2 regions of the Anaeromyxobacter sp. SG64 genome follow, and region 1 is predicted to be linked to the other one. Evidence: riboswitches for the same ligand, from Rfam matches in the RefSeq annotation. Region 1 holds a riboswitch; the other holds the start of a gene.
The links. A riboswitch is a leader RNA that binds a small molecule or an ion and turns the genes downstream of it on or off. The one in region 1 is predicted to bind S-adenosylmethionine.
Positions count from the first base shown of each region.

Region 2: it holds a riboswitch for S-adenosylmethionine, as region 1 does, so the genes downstream of both, thrC (threonine synthase) here and MNZ29_RS00325 (tetratricopeptide repeat protein) in region 1, are expected to answer to the same signal.

Region 1 covers NZ_JALCZB010000001.1:69,924-73,122, reverse strand. Annotated here, with positions in the region: gene MNZ29_RS24160 (GH36-type glycosyl hydrolase domain-containing protein) at 1-621, shown strand, start outside; SAM riboswitch class I at 704-795, shown strand; gene MNZ29_RS00325 (tetratricopeptide repeat protein) at 1,277-1,888, shown strand; gene MNZ29_RS00320 (cyclin-dependent kinase inhibitor 3 family protein) at 1,940-2,473, shown strand; gene MNZ29_RS00315 (GTP pyrophosphokinase) at 2,527-2,958, shown strand; gene MNZ29_RS25105 (DUF86 domain-containing protein) at 3,170-3,199, opposite strand, start outside.
Region 2 covers NZ_JALCZB010000007.1:56,764-59,962, reverse strand. Annotated here, with positions in the region: gene moeB (molybdopterin-synthase adenylyltransferase MoeB) at 1-356, opposite strand, end outside; gene MNZ29_RS03765 (MoaD/ThiS family protein) at 361-636, opposite strand; gene thrC (threonine synthase) at 654-1,931, opposite strand; SAM riboswitch at 1,969-2,044, opposite strand; gene MNZ29_RS03755 (nitrite/sulfite reductase) at 2,118-3,199, opposite strand, start outside.

The DNA.
Region 1 (3,199 bases):
TACATCAAGGGCTACCCGCCCGGCGTGCGCGAGAACGGCGGTCAGTACACGCACGCCGCCGCGTGGATCGTGATGGCGCTCGCGAAGCTCGGGAGCGGCGACGAGGCGGCCGAGCTGTTCCACATGCTGAACCCGGTGAACCACACCCGCACCGGCGCGGACGTCGCGCACTACCGGGGAGAGCCCTACGTCGTCGCGGGCGACGTCTGCGCTCACCCCGAGCACGCGGGGCGCGCGGGATGGACCTGGTACACGGGATCGGCCGGCTGGATGTACCGCGCCGGGCTCGAGAGCATCCTCGGGCTCCGGAGGCAAGGCGAGACCTTCGAGCTCGATCCCTGCATCCCGGCGTCCTGGCCCGGCTACGGGATCACCTGGCGGCTCGGGTCGACGCGGTACGAGATCACGGTCGACAACTTCGAGCGGCGGTGCCGCGGGGTCGCCCTCGCGGAACTGGACGGCGTGGCAGTCGATCCGCGGGCGATCCCGCTCGTCCACGATGGCCGGACGCACGAGGTGCGGGTCGTGATGGGGGTCGCCGAGCAGCCGGACCTCACCGGCCGGGAAGCGGCTGGCTCTGCAGCTCGTCCCGGGAGGGTGGGACACCGGGACGGACGGTGATCTCCCTATTGGGCGCGATTGCTCAGTTGATTGACATTTCGCGACGAATGGTATAAATACTGCGACTCCGATGTTCGATGTCATTCCATCAAGACGAGGCGAGGGCGGCGGCCCGATGACCCTCGGCCAGCTCCCGGTATCCCGGGGTTGTGGCAATGCCGCCTGCGATGGAGGCCCCATGACCCACGAGAGAGCGACGTAACCGGGACCCCGGCGTGATCGTCGCGGCGCCCCACGGGCGCAGGCGATGCCACGCTAGCCGTACGGGTCGCCCGGGCAGCCTGCGCCCGGTTCGGCCTGTCCGTGCGCCGTGTAGGGTGTTCCTGCCGGCGCCCCTGTCCTCGCCCAGACCATCGAACCCGCTGCCCGGCAGCGGGACGGGACCCGTGCGTCCCGGGAAAGACGATTGCGCAATGATCTGCTATCCGCTCGGCGTCGCCTCGCACCTCGCCATCGCCTGCGATTGCATTCGACGTGGCGACCTCGACGGCGCGCAGGCGGCGCTCGCGCGCGCGACCGCCCTCGCTCGCGACGAGCGCTCCGGGCACGCGGCGGCTTCCCCCGCGCGTCCGGCACGGCAGTCCTGAAGCGTTCACCGGCCCGGGATCGACCGGTCCGCAACCGACGACGCCGCGACGGCGCAGGAGGAGACGAGATGCCCCCCAGGAAGACGACGGACCGACTGTTGGGAGAGATGCGCCGCGCCTACGACCTCGTGGAGCAGCGGCGGGCGGACGAGGCGGTGAGCGTGTACCGCGAGGTCCTCGCCGAGGCCCGCAAGGTGGGGCTCGACTCCGCCCACCTGCACTGGGCCTTCGCGGTGGCCTGTGACTACTCGGGAGAGATGGAGATGGCCTTCGAGCAGATCAGCATCGCCATCGGCAAGGACCCGCTGGCGCCTCCGTTCCGCCACTCGTTCGAGGTGATCACCGGACGCATCCAGGCGGCGCTCGCCGACCTGGAGCGCGCCGCGGACGACGCGTCGACGCCTCGGCTCTACGCGCTGCTGCAGCGGGGTGGGACCGTCGACGTGCCGTCGCACCTCGCGATGGTGCGCTACCACCTCGCCACCGGGAAGCCGGCCGAGGCGCGCGCGCTCGCCGACGCCGTCACGCTGCTCCACCCCGCCTCGCGCGAGGCGTGGGAGGCGAAGGCGGCCGTCGCCAAGGCGACCGGGGACGCGGCCGGCGCCGAGCAGGCGCGCCTCGAGGCGGCGGCGCTCCAGGAGGAGCCCGCGTTCGCGATCCCCGGCCCGGCGTCGGCCTGAGCCATGCGTCGGCTCGGGCCTCGCCCCACTCTCGAGGAGAAAGGAGACCTCATGGAACCGTACGCGCTTCGCGTCGACTACCTCCCCGCGTCCGCGCTCGCTCTTCCGGGCCGGCTCGGCCTGACGCGCGCGCCCGGCCGCTGGGTGGCGGGACGAGACCCCGACTCCGACGTCCGGCTGCGCGAGGACGTGGAGGCGATCGCGCGGGTGCACGGTGCGAAGGTGCTCGTGACCCTGCTCGAGCGGTTCGAGATCGCGGAGCTCGGCGACCTCGACGGCGAGGCGCGCCGGGAGCGGCTCCGGTGGATTCACTATCCCATCGCGGACATGTGGGCGCCCACGGATCTCGCCTCTGCCCGCCGGCTCGTGGGCCGCATCTTGCACGCGCTCGAGCGGGGGCATGACGTGGTCGTTCACTGCTGGGGCGGCGTCGGGCGAGCGGGGACCATCGCCGCGTCCTGCCTCGTCGCGCGCGGCACGCCTCCTGCGGAGGCCATCGCCATCGTGCGCGCAGCTCGCGGTCGCGCGATCGAGAACGCCGCGCAGGAGCGTTTCGTCCGCGAGTTCGGAGGTGACCTGGAATGAGCCCGTGGATTGCCGGCGGCCGAGACTTGACCCACACACAGGAGAGACTCGCCATGCAGACCCCCACCGTCGCCGACGCAGTCGCGCTCGCGGCCGAGAAGCACCGAAATGCCGTCGACAAGGGCGGCGCCCCGTACATCCTCCACCCGCTCCGCGTCATGCTCGCGATGAGCACCGACGAGGCGCGGCGCGTCGCCGTGCTCCACGACGTGCTCGAGGACACGGACATCACGCCCGACGAGCTGCGACGGCGCGGGTACCCGCAGCGCGAGGTGACCGCGATCGTAGCGCTCACGAAGCGGCCCGGAGAGGACTACGCGGCGTTCATCGAGCGCGTTCGCCTCGATGAGCTCGCCGCGACGGTGAAGCGCGCAGATCTTCTCGACAACATGGACGTCCGCAGGCTCGCGACGTTCGGAGCCGCGGATGCGGAGCGGATGGCGCGGTACCTGGCTGCGTGGAAGCGGCTGTCGGGCGGGAAGTAGGAGGCACCACACGACACGCGGCACACGTTGACGATGGCGGCGATCGAGCGTGTCCGTACTGCCGCTAGCCTCGACGCATGCACGATGAGAGCGCAGCCGAAGGTTACGCGGGCTTCCCGGACGACCAGGACTCGTCGCTTCGGCGGGCGGGTCGTCCGTGACGGCACCCGTGAATGAAGTCGCTCAGCGCGGGTTCTCGCACCTTGCCGCATTACGACGGCACGAAAGGCTCCAGCAGACG
Region 2 (3,199 bases), on a different contig from region 1:
AGCCACGCCTCGTGCGCGACCACCTCCACGTGCGGGTTGAGATCGCGGATCCGATCGCGGGCGGACTCGACCTTCTTGCGGCCGACGTCCTTCGTGCCGTGCAGCACCTGGCGCTGCAGGTTCGTCGCGTCCACCACGTCGAACTCGACGATCCCGAGGGTGCCGACGCCCGCGGCGGCGAGGTAGAGCCCGATGGGCGAGCCGAGGCCGCCCGCGCCCACCATGAGCACGCGCGCCGCCTTGAGGCGGCGCTGACCCTCGACGCCGACCTCCGGGATGATGAGGTGGCGGCTGTAGCGGAGGATCTCCTCCTGCGACAGCGGCGGGAGCTCCTGTGCGGTGCGGCCGATGGACATCTCGCTAGCCTCCTGCGATGGCGGGGACGACCACGATCTCGGCGCCGTCCGGCACGGGCGTCGCGAAGCCCTGCTGGAACCGGATGTCCTCGTCGTCCAGGTAGAAGATGACGTAAGGGTACGGCTCGCCCTTCGCATCGCGAAGCCGGGGGCCGAGCTCGGGAAAGCGGCCCGCGAGGTCGCCGACGACCTCTCCGACGGTGGCGCCGCGCGCCTCGTGGACGGTCTTTCCGCCGGCGGCCTTCGCGAGCACGGCGGGGAGCCTCAAGGTGATGGGCATCTTCGTCTCTCCTCGGATCAGGCGTCCACGAGCGCCGCGACCTCGCGGAGCTTCGCTGAGATGACCGGCGTCTCCGGCAGGGCGGGGACGACGGCGTCGATGGTCTTGAGACCGTTTCCGGTGATGCAGAGCACGAGCTCGTCCTGCGCGCGCAGCTTACCCTCGCGCGCGAGCTTCAGCGCTGCGGCGACGGTGACCCCGCCGGCGGTCTCGGTGAAGACGCCGGTGGTCTCGGCGAGGAGGCGGATGCCGCGCACGAGCTCCTCGTCGGTGACCGCCGCCGCCGCGCCGCCCGAGGCGCGGATCGCCCTCGCCGCGAAGGGCCCGTCCGCCGGGTTCCCGATGGCGATCGAGCGGGCGATGGTGCGGGGGACCACGGGCTCGATCGCCTCGCCGCCCTTCTCGAACAGGTTCACGATGGGCGCGCACCCGGCGGCCTGCGCCCCGTACATCCGCGGCAGCGGCCCGTCCACGAGGTGGGCGCCGGCGAGCTCGTGGAAGCCCTTGTCGAGCTTCGTCACGAGCGAGCCGCCCGCCATCGGGGCGATGACCGCGTCGGGCAGCCGCCAGCCGAGCTGCTCCGCGATCTCGAAGGCCATGGTCTTCGAGCCCTCGCCGTAGTAGCTGCGCAGGTTCAGGTTCACGAGCCCCCAGCCGAAGCGATCCGCCACCTGGGCGCAGAGCCGGTTCACGTCGTCGTACGTGCCGCGCACGCGCACGAGGCGCGGGCCGTAGACGGCGGTGCCCACGATCTTCGCGAGCTCGAGGTCCTCGGGGATGAAGATCCAGGCGGCGAGCCCGGCGCGCGCCGCCTGCGCGGCGACGGCGTTCGCGAGGTTGCCGGTGGACGCGCAGCCGACCGTGTCGAGGCCGAGCCCCGCCGCGGCGTTCAGCGCCACCGCCACCACCCGGTCCTTGAACGACTGGGTCGGGTGGGAGACCGCGTCGTTCTTCACGAGCGCGCGCCGCACGCCGAGCGCGCGGGCGAGCGCCGGCGCGTCCACGAGCGGCGTGAAGCCGGTGTCGAGCGAGAGGACGGGCTCGCCGAGGATGGGGAGCCACTCGCGGTAACGCCAGATCGAGCGGGGCCGCGCCTCGATCTGCCAGCGCGTGGGCAGGACGCGGTCGCTCTCGTACGCCGGCTCGAGGGGCCCGACGCACTCCTCGCACACCGCCACGGGGCGAGGCTCGAAGCGCGCGCCGCAGCGGCGGCAGACGAGGGGGGACAGCTCCGGACGGTGCGGATCCGCTGAAGCGGACGCCGCGCGGGGCGCGGCCGCGAGGGACGAGGACATGCTGGAGACTTCCTTCTCCCTCGCCGGACGGCACTGCAGGCAGCCGGGGAGGGGCTTTTTAGCGGTTGGTTTAACGTGGCCGCAATACGCCGCAAATCGCCACGGACTCCGATCGCCGCGGCTGCGGCGATCGGTGGTCATCCTATTTAGCGGACGAGCCTCCCGTCAAGCGGAGGATCTCCATTTTCAGGCGGCGCACTCGCCCGCCTGGGTCTCGGGGCTGAAGTCGTCGCTCGCCCCGGGCTCGACGAAGTCCTCCGGCGCGGCGTCCTCGAGCCTGAGCGCCTCGAGCGGAGCGACGACGGCCTTCACGCGATCGAGCGCGCGGGAGAAGAACGGCCCGGCGGCCTCGCCCTCGCGCCGCTCGGCGAGGTAGAGCGCCGTGAGCCGCTCCACCGCCTCGGGGACGCGCCGCGCGGGCACCTTGCCCGCCAGCTTCCCGAACGTCGCGACGCCGTCCTCCGCGCCCCCGCCGACGAGCACGAAGTACTGCGGCACCGCCCGGCCGCCGAGCTTTCGCGCGCTCCCCTGCAGGCCGATGGCGGCGAGGTGGTGCTGGCTGCAGCCGTTCGGGCAGCCGGAGACGTGGACCGGCAGCGCGGCGGCGAGGCCGGGCGCGCCGAGCCGCTGCCGGACGCGCTCCTCGACGAGCCGCGCGATCCCGCGGGTGCGCGTCACGGCGAGGCGGCACACGTCCGCGCCGGGGCAGGCGACGACGTCCGCGGCGCTCCGCGCGCCGTCGCGCCCGAGCCCCGCCGCGGCGAGCCGCGCGAACAGGGCGGGGACCTCGTCGGACGGCACCCAGCGCAGCAGGACCTTGCCGTCGCTCGCGAAGCGGACGGCGCCGTCGCCGTGCGCGAGCGCGAGGTCCGCGAGCACCTCGAGCTGCGCGGCGGTGACGTCTCCCTGCGGGAGCGACACGGTGACCGCGGAGAAGCCGGGCTGGCGCTGGGGACGGACGTTCGTCGCGCGGAACGCGGCGAGCGCCGCGGGCGACGGCGCGAGCACGGGCAGGACCGCCGGCGGCTCGCCGGGGCCGCGGGGCGGCGCCGCGGCGACGCGCGCGGAGATCTCCGCGGCGGTGGGAGGCTCCGGACGCGCGTGCGCGGGCGGCGGGGCGTCCGCCGGCGCGGCGTCGGGATCGAACGGGAGCCGCGGGGCGCCCTCGGCCCGCACGCGCGCGAGCTCCTCCTCGACGAGCGCGCGGAAGGGCTCGAACCCGAGCGACCGGACGAGGAACTTGAGCCGGTTGCGCTGCTTGTTCACCC